DNA from 4 places in the Paenibacillus sp. FSL R10-2748 genome. Region 1 is predicted to be linked to each of the others. Evidence: predicted binding sites of a transcription regulator. Region 1 holds the regulator's gene; each other region holds the start of a gene.
What was found. Region 1 encodes Rex, which represses fermentation and respiration genes when NADH is low (regulators of the CRP and FNR family bind a similar motif). Its sites were predicted from a motif close to TTGTGAAATATTTCACAA; they were not measured.

Region 1 (3,922 bases):
ATGGTTCCGCAAATGTTATTATCATCGTGCACGCCATGAAGCAGGGATAGCGGATGTCGTTATTACGAATCACTCTAAGTTGTTCACAGACGTCAAAGCCAGTCACCAGTTGTTGCCGAGCTATGAACATCTGGTGATTGATGAAGCCCATCACCTGGAGGAAGTAGCTGGTAAGCACCTAGGTATGCATATGAAATATTTCACACTCGTGCATACACTGACGCGACTGTTCAAAGACAGCAAGAATGGACAACTGCCTTCACTTCGTCAACAGTTGGCAAAATCGGGGCACGAGAAGTCGGCGGATTGGGCTTCAACCATCGACCAGATGTATCCGCTCGTGTTAGAGGTTAAGGAAACTTGGGACCTGCTAAGCGACAAGCTGTTTGGCATGTTGCCAGAGCGAAGCGATGCGACACCGGGTGAAACAGGACAGTTTTCTTCCCGTCTCAAACCTTCGGCCAAGCCTGCAAAGTGGGATCAGGCGGGGGCTTTGGAAAATCAGCTATATGTAACGATGAGCGAAATTTTGCGTAAGGGCGACAAGCTGATGCTGGACGTCAAGGAAGAACATGACGATTATGCGGCAGATAGCCTTATTACAGATATCACGGGTCTGCTCAAGGATTTGGCGGGAATCCGAGAAAATTTGCGCTTTTTTATCCGACTCGATGATGAAACAACCGTATACTGGCTCGAAGCGAGTGGGCAATTCCGTAGTAAATCATTGCAATTTTATGCGGTGCCCGTCGATGTGAGCCGCCAGTTGAAAGAAATGTTTTTTGACAAAAAAAGAAGCATTATTCTGACGTCTGCTACCTTATCGGTAGATAAGTCGTTTCAGTACATGATCGATCAGCTCGGCTTGCAGGAGGCCGCAGATCAAGAGCGGCTGATGACTTCGCAGCTCCCGTCACCCTTTAATTACAGGGATCAGGTGTTGCTGGTCATTCCACGGGATTTCCCAAGCGTGAAGGGCAGTGTAGGAGATGCACACTTTGTAGATATGCTCGTTAGCTCTCTAGGAGCGACTGCTCAGGCGACGCGGGGGAGAATGCTCGTTCTGTTTACTTCCTATCGGATGCTCCGGCAAGTGTATGAGCCGCTCAAAGAGGCCTTAGCATCCAGCGAAATTACTGTGCTGGGACAAGGTGTGGACAGTGGGAGTCGCAGCAAGCTAACCCGCCGTTTTCAGGAAGCCAAAGCTTCTGTATTGCTGGGAACCAGCAGCTTCTGGGAAGGCGTCGATATTCCAGGAAAGGCTCTGACTTGTCTGGCCATTGTTCGCTTGCCGTTTCAACCGCCGAATCACCCGTTGCTGGAGGCAAAAAGCGAGCTGCTTCAGCAGCAGAAGAAGAATCCATTTATGAAGCTGTCTGTACCACAAGCGGTCATTCGCTTCAAACAGGGATTTGGTCGGTTAGTACGTACAGCGAGCGACCACGGGGTCGTTATCGTTTACGATACGCGTGTGATCGAATCCTATTACGGAAAGCACTTTTTGTACTCGTTACCGGGACCAAAAATGGAGCATATGCCATCGGAGCAAATGGTGCCCCGCATCGCCGAATGGCTCCAATCCGCCCCGGAGACAGAGGCATAACGGACGGACACTAAGTATGTTCGTTACAATTAGGGGGAGCAAGTATGAAATCAGATAAAATTTCAGAGGCTGTCGTACGGAGGTTACCCGTATATTTACGTTATCTGAATGCACTTCACAAACGGGAGGTGGCTACGGTCTCTTCTCAAGAGTTGGGACAGAGGCTAGATTTGAACCCGGCCCAAATCCGTAAAGATCTCGCCTATTTTGGAGATTTTGGTCGGAAGGGTATCGGTTATGATGTTTCTTATTTAATTGAGAAAATACGCCATATCCTGAAAATCGACCAGCAAATTAATGTCGTATTGGTCGGTGCGGGTAATCTGGGGCAAGCCCTTTCGAATTATAACGCTTATTTAAAAGACAATATGAAGATTGTCGCAGTATTTGATGCGTTTCCGGATAAGGTAGGGACCAAGATCAATACATTGGTCGTTCAACCGATGGATGAACTGGAAGCGACTGTGAAAGAAAAAAACATTCGAATCGGGATTATTACCGTACCTGATTTTGAAGCACAGCACGTGGCTGACAGGCTTATTGAGAGCGGAATTGGAGCGATCCTGAACTTTGCACCGACTACTCTCAAGGCACCGGCCAACATTCGGATTCATGCCACAGACTTTACAACTGATTTGCTTAGCCTCGCTTATTATTTGGAGGACGGAAAGGAAGAAACACAATATGACAGTGAATAAATGGATGATTAAAAACGGCTCTTTTGCCGTAAATGGATCAGAAGCTGGGGTAGTCCATGGTTTTATGATTGTGGAGGATAGCCGTATTACTTATATTGGCGAAACTTTGCCTGCGGGTGAGGAAGAGACGGAAGCGATCGATGGTAAGGGGCTATTGTTTTTACCTGGTCTGATTAATACTCATGGTCATGCGGCGATGTCTCTGCTGCGTGGGCATGGAGATGACTTGGCACTTCAAGTATGGCTTCAGGAGAAAATGTGGCCTATGGAAGCCAAGTTTACATCTACGGACGTGTACTGGGGTACGTCCTTGTCTGTGCTGGAAATGCTGAAAGGTGGAACAACGACCTTCCTGGATATGTACGATCATATGGATGAGGTGGCTCGTGTAGCTGAAGAGTCAGGTATTCGTGCAAGTCTGATGCGTGGAGCAATTGGACTTTGCTCGGAAGAAGAACAGCGAATCAAGCTGGCTGAGGCCGTGACTTTTGCGCGTAACTGGCATGGTAAAGCAGACGGGCGTATTACAACGATGATGTCTCCGCACGCGCCATACACATGTCCACCTGCGTTTATTGAAAAATTCGTACAAGCTGCGCATGATCTGGACTTGCCACTGCATACGCACATGTCTGAGACGATCGCCGAAGTGGAGCAAAACGTACGCGACTACGGTTTGCGTCCAGTTGCACACTTAGATAAGCTTGGCTTTTTCTCCCGTCCTTCGCTTGTTGCCCATGGCGTTCATTTGAACGACGAAGAAATAGCTTTACTGGCTGAACGTGGTGTAGCGGTTTCGCATAATCCGGGTAGCAACTTGAAGCTGGCAAGTGGTGTGGCCAGAGTGCCTGAATTGCTGCGTGCAGGGGTTACTGTTTCTCTCGGAACGGATGGTCCTGCCAGCAATAATAACCTGGATATGTTCGAGGAAATGCGTCTGGCGGCACTTATTCACAAGGGTGTATCCGGTGACCCTACGGCAGTTCCTGCAAGTGAAGCGCTGCGTCTGGCAACAGAATACGGTGCAAAGTCGATTGGTTTAAAAGAAGTAGGAGCGTTGGCAGCAGGCAACAAGGCTGACTTTATCGCGTTGGATCTGAATCAGGCACATTTCTTGCCGCGTACAGATCTTATTTCCCATGCGGTATACTCTGCAAGCGCCAAGGACGTGGCTCATGTGTGGGTAGACGGTCGCCAGGTTGTGAAAAACGGCGAATGCCTGACTATGGACGAGGAACGTATCAAACATGAGGCACAAGCCGCCTTTGAAGGGCTGCTGTCGCGCTAATTTAGGTGTCACATCCCCTTAGAGAGGAAGCACAGGTTTGAAAAATAAGAAAAAATGGATAGCGGTCGCCATTTTGGCCGTGATACTGATCCTGGTCAGCATTTTCTGGTATTATTCCTATGTTACTCAAGACCAGGTGGCTGAGAAAAATGCCGCTATCATTAAGGCCAAGCAATCAGGTGGTCTGGTTAGCACGACTCAAACATGGAAGTCTGTGTGGGATCAGGTATATTGGGTGGTTCAAGGGAAAAATGCACAGAATGAAAATATAATGGTGTGGGTTCCTTTTCAAAAAGTGGAAGGACAACCTAACGTACCTGTCGCAGATAATAG
Region 2 (3,922 bases), on a different contig from region 1:
AACGATAAAGTGGATATTACGTTCTTCAATATTCCAGTTGTTCTTATGAGTTATACTTCTTCGGTTATTCCAGTGATTATCGCGATTTGGTTGCTATCGATTCTGGAGAAATTCCTGAATAGAGTAATTCATGATAGCGTGAAAAATTTTATAACGCCACTTATCTGTCTAATGGTCATTGTTCCCTTGACTCTGATCGCGGTTGGACCGATTGGAATATATGCCAGCTTGGGAATGGCTAAGGGCTACACCTTCTTATACAATTTGAGTCCGATTGTAGCGGGAGTCATTGTAGGTGCCGGGTGGCAGATGTTAGTTGTTATGGGGCTGCACTGGGCGTTTATTCCTATCATGTACAATAACATTGCGGTATACGGTCATGATACTTTGAAACCATTATTTGCGCCTTCTAACTTTGCACAAGCAGGTGCGGCACTGGGTGTATTCCTTAAAACCAGAAATCCAAAAGTGAGAGCGATTGCCGGGCCTGCAGCGATAACAGGTTTGTTTGGCATCACGGAACCGATCATCTACGGGATTAGTATCCGCTACAAAAAACCGTTCGTATGGGCTATTATCGGGGGCGCTATCGCCGGGGCAATCACAGGTGCGGCGGGTTCCGTGGCGATTGCTCCAGGTATACCGGGCTTGGCATCCCTGCCGATATTCTTCGGCACAGGATTTGCCGGATTTGTAATTGCCATTATCGTAGCTTATATATTCACAGCCATTACTACGTATTTCTTTGGATTTAATGATTCCATGGAAACAGAAATGATTGCAGTCCATGAAGAGAAGAAAGAAGCTGCAACCCCAGCTCCTGCGCTAACGAACGAGAATATTTCCAGCCCGCTGACGGGTACTGTCAAACCGTTATCCGAGATATCTGATGAAGTGTTCTCTACTGGAGCCATGGGTAAAGGCGTTGCTATTGTGCCTGAGGATGGCAAACTGCTCTCTCCATTCAACGGAACTATAGCTAATGCCTTCCGTACAGGCCATGCGATTGGTATTGTATCGGATGGAGGAACGGAGATCTTGGTTCACATCGGTATGGACACCGTCAAGTTGAAAGGACAGCATTTTAAAACGCATATCTCAGAAGGGGATCGGGTTACCAAAGGTCAACTGCTGGTCGAGTTTGATATTGGAGCAATTAAAGCTATGGGCTATGACATGACTACACCGATTATTGTGACGAATACAGCCGAATACTCTGACGTTAAGGTGCTGGGAAATAACCAAGTGTACACAGGAGATTCATTGCTGGAGGTCAAGCTATGAAGACTACGGAAAGACTAAATCAAATCAATGCACCTTTGGTCATTTATGAGGTAATGAGCGAAGCATTCCGCCCGTATGGAAGGCTGCTGCCTCATTTTAATACCACAGAGCTTATCAAGTATGCAAAAGAAACGACCAGCGTACCCGATCAAGGAAACCATTATGTACCTTCGGTCGCAGAACTCGAAGACTTCGGTGTAATTCACCGGATTCAAGATGAGGTGTACGGCCAACTTCCAATTCAGGCTGGTTTTTGCGCAGGTCAGAATACGGGTCTGACCGGGCTGGAATATCATCAGGGCAGCGAGGTGGTGATTGCCGCTACAGACTGTATTCATCTTGTCGGCAGAGTACAGGACATTGAGGACAATTCCTATGACAGTGCAAATGTTCAGGTGTTTTTTCAGCCTAAAAACACGGTTGTCGAGATATATTCAACGACACTTCATTATGCTCCCTGTAAAGTTGACAGTGAAGGATATTTGACGATTGTGATCCTTCCGGCAGGAACGAATATGCCACTTGAAGCGGGAGAAGGTAGCCGGGGGAACCTACTGCTGACTAAGAAAAATAAATTTCTTATGGTTCATAGTACACAGATGGAAAAAATCGCGGCTGGCGTCCATCCCGGGCTGCACGGGAAGTTGCTGAATATTTCACCCATTTGAGTCAAAGTCCATCATTCATAAATTAAACTAAGGGACCAGCTAGCTGGTCCTTTTTTTTAACTCAATTTCAGCTGCTTACCTTTATCCCTTGAAGCAGAATAGGGAAATCCCTAAATATTTTTAATTTGAACTACATTGTGATTCTAATCACATATAGCTCTATCTGCTGCATTAAAATAGAAGCATAAGCAATATTCATAGGAACGTAGGAGATGTCGTCGGATAGGAAGCATCGTCGAATGAATGGAGGAACCGGTATATGATAAACAGTAAACAAAAACTTGTGGTTATAGGGAACGGGATGGCTGGTATCAATACGGTCGAACAAATTTTGAAATTAACGGATAAGTATGAAATTACGGTCCTGGGAAATGAGCCGCATCCGAACTATAACAGGATCATGCTCTCTTATGTGTTGGAAGGTAGTAAAACGATTGATGATATCATACTGAACGATTTGCAATGGTACGCGGATCAAGGGATTACTTTATATACAGGAAAAATGGTGAAAAGCATTGACGGTGAGAACAAGAAGATTCGCACCGAAGACGGACTGGAAATTGATTATGATGTAGCTTTGGTAGCTACTGGTTCACAATCATTTATTCTGCCTATTCCGGGTAAAGAATTACCGGGTGTCATCGGTTTCCGAGATATCGCCGATTGCTCGGCAATGCTTGAGGCAGCAAAGACCTTTAAAAAGGCAGCTGTCATTGGTGGAGGCCTATTGGGGCTGGAAGCAGCTAAAGGCTTGGTCAACCTGGGTATGGATGTTACGGTCGTTCATTTAATGGAGGATTTGATGGAACGCCAGCTGGACCGGGAAGCCTCTGCGATGCTGAAAACAGAACTAGAACGCCAGGGAATCAAGTTTGCTATGCAAATGCAAACTGCGGAGGTGTACGGTCAAGATCGGGTACAAGGACTGCGGTTTTCAGACGGAAGCGAGCTGGAAGCGGATTTGGTCGTTATGGCCGTCGGGATCAAACCTAATATTCAGGTGGCTGTGCAAAGTGGTATGGAAACGAACCGTGGTATTGTAGTCGATGATTTGATGAGAACCTCCGTGCCGGATGTATATGCTGTAGGGGAATGTGTTGAACACCGCGGAACCTGTTACGGCTTGGTAGCTCCGCTGTTTGAACAGGGGAGTGTAATTGCCAAACATTTGGCAGGTGCGGATACTGAAGGTTATATGGGATCGGTGGTTTCCACCAAGCTCAAAATTTCAGGGGTGGATGTTTTCTCAGCTGGCGAATTCATAACCCAGCCTGAACATACGGTGATTGTGGCAAAGGATGAGTGGAAGCGCACATACAAAAAAGTGCTGCTTCGTGAAAATAAGATTGTTGGAACTGTACTGTTTGGCGATGTGAGCGAATCTGCTAGCCTTCAAAAATATGTGCGTCAGCAAACATTGATGACAGATGAGATATATGGACAGATCATGGGTACTGGATGCAGCAAGGACGGGGCGAAATCATTATCCGCTGAAACGATGGCTGATGACGAAATTGTCTGTGGCTGTAACGGTGTAACCAAAAAGACGATTGTGGATGCGATTAATGATAATGGACTGACCACAGTCGATGAAATTAAGGCATGCACCGGAGCAACGCGTTCCTGTGGAGGGTGTAAGCCGGTTGTAGAGCAAATTCTGCAGTACGTTCTTGGAGACAGCTTCAAGACGTCAGCCAAGCAAGGAATATGTGGCTGCACAACTTTGAGTCGGGACGAGATTGTGGAAGCGATCAAAACCAAAGGGCTGACAACAACGCGTGAAGTTATGAATGTACTGGGTTGGCATAATGATGAAGGATGCTCCAAATGTCGGCCAGCGCTGAATTACTATCTGGGAATGATTAACCCGGATACCTATGAAAATGAGGGAGATTCCCGTTTTGTAAATGAGCGATTGCACGCGAACATTCAAAAGGATGGAACGTTTACAGTTGTTCCTAGAATGTACG
Region 3 (3,922 bases), on a different contig from region 1:
TGTACATCAACGTCTAACATTGATGTACGGCGAACGTTATGGACTGCATATTGAAAGCGCATTACAAGAAGGAACAACCGTATACTTTTCCATACCAAGGGAGGAAGAGTCGAATGTACAAAGCAATGATTGTAGATGATGAGCCTGCGATTCGTGAAGGATTGTCCTCCATTATTGACTGGGGGAATTGTGGCTTCCGTATTGTCGACACGGCAGGGAACGGGCGCGAGGCACTGGATAAGTTCGGAGAGCATCGGCCGGAGCTGGTCATTGTAGATATTCGTATGCCCGGGATGAGTGGGCTGGAGGTCATACGAAGCATACGTGAAAAGAACGGAGAGCCGTTTCATTTTCTCATATTAAGCGGATATGCAGACTTTGATTATGCACGGCAAGCCATGGGCTTCGGGGTGGATGGCTATCTACTGAAGCCAGTTGATGAGGAAGAAATGACGACAGAGTTGAAACGGGTATGGCAAAACATTGAGGACGAGAAAGAAGACGGCAAATGGGGAAGTCCGCCTTCCCATGAGCGTAATTGGATCGAAGCACTATTGTTTCCGGATCATCGAGAGCATGCTCGTAATGCTGTGGAAAGCAGTGATTCTCTTCACAGAGCATCCAAGCAAGCTGAACATCAAAGCGGTAACGGAAAACATGGACAACAGCCCGTGTTACCAGCGTTGGACTGGAGTAGCTATCAGGTTATTCTGCTGGATTTACGTATACCTGACTGGGATCGGCAAGCCCGGCAGTCGGCAGCAAAGCAGCGGCTAACAGAATTGTGCCATGAGCAGGGCAGAGGTATCGTGTTTGAGGCTGGAATATATATGGGTCTTTTGCTTCCCGCCACGTTAAAAACGGAGAAAGATGCTGTTCAGTTACTGGCTGCTTGGCGACAGGAGCTAAAGCCGTGGGCTACGGAAATTTATGTGGCTGCCGGTGATTCTGTAGCCATTCTTAACGACATTCCCAGATCTTTTGAGCAGGCACTACGATTATTGGAGCGTACGTTTTTGTTCCGGGCAGAAAGAGTCATGCTTTCCGGAGACCTACACGAATTGGAGACAGTCGAGACTGAAAGGAGTGGAGCGTCTGATAGTGCCACAGATGATCCCATACGTTATGCAGAAAAGCTGTACTATGCGCTAGATATGGCTAATAGTGAAGCTGCAACCCGTGTCATTAAGGATATGGAAGGCCAATTTCCACGGATTTATCGCACAGAATCTGCAATCAAGGCGGCGTTCGCCCAAACATTCACACTGGCGTTGAACAAGTATGCAGCTGGACAGGATCACAGCCGAACCGTGCTGGAGGAGCACTCCAGCTTTATAACCGATGTATATGCTTATTCCACATTGGGCGAGCTGGTGGATCACTCGCTGGAGCATGTGTTGCAATGGATTGGCCAGACTGAATCTGGTGGCAAGGGCATCATCATGAAACAAATGATTGACTTTATACATAGTCATTATGATGAAAATTTGCGACTGGAGTTACTGGCAGATATGTTCAATTACAATAGTGGCTATTTGGGCAAACTGTTCAAAAGTCATACTGGCGAGGCCTTTAATGCCTACCTGGATAAGGTGAGGATTGAGCGAGCAAGAGAATTGCTTGCTCAAGGAATTAAGGTGCACCAGGTGGCGGAACGCGTAGGATATGCGAATGCAGATTATTTTCATAGTAAATTTAAAAAGTATGTTGGAATGTCACCTTCCTCCTACCGTAATCGGGTTCAAAAGAACGGAGGAACAGATGGCTGTTGATAGAATCCCTAGGTTTAACGCTATGAAGTCTCTCTTACAGATGTCGGAGGTACGACCTCCGAACGAAGAGAGGCTCTTTTTTTATGGCGGATAAATGGATAGATCAATCGAAAATGTCACATTTATTATGTAGTTTAGGCCGTTTTCATCAAATCGCCATCGTTATGACACAGATTTGACACGATGTTCACATTTTCGATTCTATTTCATTTAAATTTATTCTATATAATGGGGATAATCTGAAGCCGGATCATGACAACCATGGTGAAGGTAGTTGAGTGAGTCATTTTCTAAAAAGTGACCGCTGCATATGTAAGAATGTGAATACTATCACAAATGTAGAAGACTTCAGATTACAGACACTATAAATCAATGTTAAGAGAAGTGCAGGGGGAGGAGCAACATCATGGACGTATTGGATTTGGCACGGTTGCAGTTTGCAACTACAACGATTCTTCACTTTGTTTATGTGCCGATCTCCATTGGATTGTCGTTATTGGTGGCAATTATGGAGACTATGTATGTTATCAAAAAAAATGACTTGTACAAAAAAATGGCTCAATTCTGGGGAACGTTTCTGCTGATTAACTTTGCATTGGGCGTAGTCACCGGGATTTTGCAAGAATTCCAGTTCGGGATGAATTGGTCGGACTTTTCCCGTTTTGTCGGTGATGTATTCGGTACGCCGCTGGCGATTGAAGCGCTGCTTGCATTTTTCCTGGAATCGACCTTTATCGGATTATGGGTATTCGGTTGGGAAAGATTGTCCAAAACGGTCCATTTAATTTGTATGTGGTTGGTATCTATCGGTACGATGCTATCGGCATTGTGGATTCTAGCTGCTAATTCATTCATGCAGCGTCCAGTAGGATATGAGATTCAAAATGGACGTGCAGAAATGAAAGATTTTGCTGCTCTGTTAACGAATGAACAACTGTTATGGGAATTTCCGCATACGTTGTTTGCTGCTTTTGCAACGGGGGCATTTCTTATCGCGGGTATCAGTGCATGGAAGCTGATGCACAAAAAGAATATGGACTTTTTTAAACCTTCTTTTAAATTGAGCATTATTGTTGCCTTAATCAGTGCCATTGCTATTCCTTTGTTTGGTCATGGTCAGGCTCAATATTTAGTGAAAACACAACCGATGAAGATGGCTGCCAGTGAGGGCTTATGGGAGAACAGCGGTGACCCCGCTCCTTGGACAGTTATCGCGGGTATTGATCCTGAAAAGAAGGAAAATACCTTTGAAATTAAAGTTCCTTTTGCTCTGAGTTTTCTATCTTATAGTAAATTTTCCGGCTCTGTGCCTGGTATGAATGAGCTTCAAGCAGAATATGAAAAAACCTATGGTCCGGGTGATTATATCCCGCCAGTACGTACCACGTTCTGGAGTTTCCGTATTATGATTGCGGCGGGATGTGGCATGATTGCACTCGCTTTATACGGTGCTTACCTGACGTTCCGTAAAAAGCTGGAAGGTTCACATCGCTGGTTCTTCCGTCTTATGATATGGGGGATATCCCTTCCATTCATTGGGAATACTGCTGGTTGGATCATGACCGAAATAGGTCGCCAACCGTGGACTGTATTTGGTTTGCTTCAAACAAAAGATTCTGTTTCGCCTACGGTTGTGGCAGGAGAAGTGCTGTTCTCGTTCGTCTCATTTACCACATTGTATTTAATTTTAACAGGTGTGCTGGCATTTCTGTTTTACCGTACGGCTCGCAAAGGTCCAGATATCGAGCCACATCAGCAAACGGTAATTCATGATCCATTTGCCCAAGGGGGTGACAATAATGACGCTAAATGATTTATGGTTCTTATTGATCGCAGTGTTGTTTACCGGTTTCTTTTTTCTGGAGGGCTTTGATTTTGGCGTGGGGATGGCCACGGGATTGGTACCGCGCAATGACCAACAAAAACGTTTGATGATCAATACGATTGGTCCATTTTGGGATGCCAACGAAGTGTGGCTGATTACAGCAGCAGGTGCGATGTTTGCCGCTTTCCCGCATTTTTATGCAACTATGTTCAGCGGATATTATCTGGTATTTGTCTTTATTTTGCTAGGTTTGATCTTGCGTGGAGTTTCTTTTGAGTTCCGCGGCAAGGCTGAAGGGAAATGGTGGACAGGAACGTGGGATGCC
Region 4 (3,922 bases), on a different contig from region 1:
TGCAAAGCTGGGCGCGAGCCTGCCCCGACCCAAAGGAATTGTCATTTTTTCAGCGCATTGGGATAGCCCCGATCAATGTATTGGCGCGGATGATCAGCATGCAGCGTTGCACGATTTCTATGGCTTTCCCGAAGAAATGTACTCAATCGATTACCCTGCACCAGGCGATCCGAAGCTGTATGAGGAGATAGAGCATCTGTTCAGTCAGCATAACCTGTTCCACCAGCCGGTTCGGAACCGAGGACTGGATCATGGAGCATGGGTGGTTTTGCGGCATATATATCCTGATGCGGACATACCGGTCGTACCCTTATCCATTGATTCTCGGCGCGCTCCCCAGGAGCAATACGAGATTGGACGGATGCTGGCGCCTTTGCGAGAACAAGGGATTTTGATTATCGGTAGCGGCGGATTGGTCCACAACTTGCGGACACTCAAGCAGACGAGTGAGCCAGCCGATTGGGCCGTTCAATATGATGACTGGATTGCACAGCAGCTTCAAGACTGGAATTTGCGCCACCTATTCCAATATGACAAAAAGGCTCCATATGCCAAACAGGCGGTACCTTCTTATGGAATAGAGCATTTTTCACCTTTGTTTTATGCGATGGGGGCTGCGGATCATGAGCGCTCTGCGCATAAGCTTTTTCAATCGTATGTCCTTGGCTCGTTGAGTCTCAATTGTTGGGCTTTTGGTCAAGAAAGTGATACGTAAATGTAAAAAAAGAACTTCCGAATCCACATGGTGTGTGGGAATGGAAGTTCTTTTGTGTATTTTGCGTCTTTGATTAATTAGAAGGCACGTTCTTTTTTAGCCAAGTGGATACCTGCGTAGTACGCTGATCTCCATTTTGATCCAATAGTGTCATAAATGCTTTCAGCTTTTGAATGTAGGTACTCTTCGAATCCATATTACGTTGAACGACGAATTGATACCCTTTTTTGGCATTCGGATGAATCTTTCCGGTATCATAATCGAATAATGGCGTATTGTTCGTGCCATAGAAAGTATAGAAGAAGTACAGATCGTGCAATTTTTTTATAGCTTGTGTACGGTTGGAATGAGGATATTGGTTTAAAAATGCCTCCTGTGCCAGCACTCGTCCGGCTAACTGTTGATAGCCGATACGGAGCGCGGCATCCTTGGTAGCCGCCTGTCCGGATTCCATCGCCATGATGTCAATATAGCTGCGGATATCTGTCGTGGTGTGCTTCCCGAAGACTTTATATTTTTCATAGTTGATGACTGGGTAGTACATGCCTTCTGCAGTTTCAAGTTTGTAGCCGGCATCTCTTGTTTGAGTTAGCAACTTTTTCAGGTTCACATCGCTTGAACGGATGATTACATTTGTGAACGAATCACCGGGTTTATAGATTTGATTTATTTTGGTTTGAACAGAGGCCGGGTATAAGGTCTTTGCATAGGAATCCAATTGCTGGTTCTGTGCATTTTCCAGATGAAGCACCATGATGGTAGCTTGAGAGGCTGGAATGGATTGAATATGCTTTTGCAAATAAGTGAATGCCTGAGGTAGCTTGCCGGGTTGGCGTAGTAGCTGCTCGAAGGTCTTGGAGATATGTTGTACACTTTCTGCCTGAGATGTCATAGTAGACGTCGCCGCTTTGGCTGATGTCGTATATCCCAATCCCATAGTTTGCACTGTGAAAGTTACGGCTGCGAGCATGAGATAGGCTTTGGTAATTTTTTTCATGATATAACCCTCCATTACGTTCTTTGATGTAACTGTAGTGTATAGGGTAAATGTATCGTGAGCATTCCATGTTGTATCCAACTTGTAAACGTTTGGAGGGGATGATGAATCCGATAAAAGAGTCCGAGTTAGAAGGAGCTGAAAGACCTCTTGTGAGCATAACAGCACAAAAAAAATAACCATTACCCCGGAGGATAACGGTTATTTTGGGATGTTTAAGCTATTTTTCGGCTAGGGTCCGCTGGAAAGGTATCTTTATTTTTACGAAACAGTCCACGCAGGAAGGGCAGTACCCAACGGTCAAAGCCAATTCTTCCGGCATTTGCACCAGCAACTACAAGGAAGATTTCAAACAGCAGGTAAATTGCATTGGTGCTTACTGTACCCGAGAACAGGAACGAGAAGTTCATAACCATAGCCATCAAAGCAGCCAGTGTAGTCAATGTACCGAGAAGCAGGCCAACCCCTACCAAGAACTCACCCAATGGGATCAGGACGTTGAACAAACCTACATTCGGCAGGGCAAAGGCTTCCAGGAACGATCCCCACCAGCCTTGTACAGCGGGATGGTCTCCACCTGTTTTAGCAATGGCCCCCGAGATAAATCCGCCTGCATCGAATCCACCTGTCAGCTTTTCAAGTCCGTGGGTCATCCATTCATACCCTAGATAAACCCGTACTACAGTCAGCAACCACATTGCGACTTTGTTCTCACGTAACCAGCTGTTAAACATTCAAACCACTCCTCTTTCTTAATCTATAATGTTGGTTGTATTTCATTTTGTTGGGGATGATCATCTTTGCTACACCTTTATTGTAGTAGGTTCAGTTACAGTTATTTGTGATAAAAATCACAAAGTCTAAATATTTTTTAAATTTTAATGTCTTCAGATAAGTATTCTATAGATTGGTCATGCTTCAATCAAGACAAAAACAGGAAATAAAGCTTATAATGAGAAAAATAACTAAGTGGAGGGATGAACTTGTCCGGGCCCATTTCCCAACGAAATCATTGGTTGCGTGTGATGGCCTCAGCTCTGTTATGCATGACGCTGATGTCTTGTTCTGCTATGTCCAATACGGGTGAATCTGAATCCGTTCCCCAACTGACCAAGCAAGAAACAGAGAAGGAGGCACTTGAACCGCGGAAGGAGCAGTCTATTCCGGCATTTACAGCTCCGCTCACCGGTCTTCCGGTGGAGCAGCCAGTTTTGGAGCGACCGCTCGCTGTCATGATCAACAATGCTCCGGCTGCACGTCCACAGGCAGGACTTAGCCAGGCAGACATGGTATATGAAGTTCTTGCAGAAGGTGGGATTACCCGTCTGGTCGCTTTTTTCCAAAGTCATGGCGGAGATGTAAAGATCGGACCGGTCCGTAGCATTCGACCATATTTGATTGAGCTGGGCGAAACCTATGGTGCGTTGCCGATACACGCAGGGGGAAGCACAGATGCCTATGCGATTTTACAGCAGCAGCGGAAGGAACATCTGGATGAGATTTCAAATGGAGGGGCTTACTTCTGGCGAAGCAAAGATCGTCGTCCTCCACATAATTTATACACAGACGTGAACAGACTGCGCAAAGGAAGCGATAGTAAAGGGTATGCCAAGCAGACGGACGTTCCAGTATATTCTTACCTCAAATCCGGTGAAACCCCAGTTATGGTGGACGAGACTGCAGCATCTTTACAAATCCGGTTTTTGCTTAAAAGCTATCGGGTATCTTATACCTATGATCCAGCGGATCAACAATATAAGCGTTTTGTGAACGAAAAGTCACATGTGGATCAAAATAATAACCAACAGCTCTCAGCAGCCAATGTCATTGTGATGAGCGCTAGACATCGAACGTTGGATGATGTAGGCAGATTAAGTGTTGAGTTGGACGGTAGCGGAGAGGCCATGGTGTTTCAACAAGGACGGTTAATACAGGCTGAGTGGCAACATACACCAGGTGATGCGATTCGTTTTATGAAAAATGGGGTTGAAATCCCGTTAACACCAGGTACATCCTATATACATGTGGTACCTGCAGATACTTCACTAAAGGAACATGTAACCATAGAAGCAAATTAGAAAACGAAATACACCTTTTTAGGGAAAAAATGTCGGATAATGACCTTCCATGTCGGGCAATGTATACGTATATCATTAAATTTGCTTTTACAAACATTACAAAAACATTGATGAGTGTGATAAGATAGCAAA

Region 2: a site for Rex is predicted at 2,088-2,105, ahead of nirB (nitrite reductase large subunit NirB). Genes of this name have one in related genera too.
Region 3: a site for Rex is predicted at 2,091-2,108, ahead of NSS66_RS22820 (cytochrome ubiquinol oxidase subunit I). Genes of this name have one in related genera too.
Region 4: a site for Rex is predicted at 2,552-2,569, ahead of NSS66_RS25585 (DoxX family membrane protein). Genes of this name have one in related genera too.

What each region holds. Positions count from the first base shown of each region.
Region 1 is NZ_JBBOTK010000002.1:393,211-397,132, reverse strand. Features, by position in the region: gene dinG (ATP-dependent DNA helicase DinG) at 1-1,603, shown strand, start outside; gene NSS66_RS08320 (redox-sensing transcriptional repressor Rex) at 1,648-2,301, shown strand; gene NSS66_RS08315 (amidohydrolase) at 2,288-3,589, shown strand; gene NSS66_RS08310 (cell wall elongation regulator TseB-like domain-containing protein) at 3,627-3,922, shown strand, end outside.
Region 2 is NZ_JBBOTK010000005.1:292,476-296,397, forward strand. Features, by position in the region: gene NSS66_RS17410 (beta-glucoside-specific PTS transporter subunit IIABC) at 1-1,284, shown strand, start outside; gene NSS66_RS17415 (DUF4867 family protein) at 1,281-1,952, shown strand; gene nirB (nitrite reductase large subunit NirB) at 2,212-3,922, shown strand, end outside.
Region 3 is NZ_JBBOTK010000009.1:143,908-147,829, forward strand. Features, by position in the region: gene NSS66_RS22810 (cache domain-containing sensor histidine kinase) at 1-139, shown strand, start outside; gene NSS66_RS22815 (response regulator transcription factor) at 114-1,772, shown strand; gene NSS66_RS22820 (cytochrome ubiquinol oxidase subunit I) at 2,179-3,585, shown strand; gene cydB (cytochrome d ubiquinol oxidase subunit II) at 3,572-3,922, shown strand, end outside.
Region 4 is NZ_JBBOTK010000014.1:20,151-24,072, reverse strand. Features, by position in the region: gene NSS66_RS25595 (dioxygenase family protein) at 1-715, shown strand, start outside; gene NSS66_RS25590 (hypothetical protein) at 789-1,712, opposite strand; gene NSS66_RS25585 (DoxX family membrane protein) at 1,928-2,446, opposite strand; gene NSS66_RS25580 (DUF3048 domain-containing protein) at 2,696-3,790, shown strand.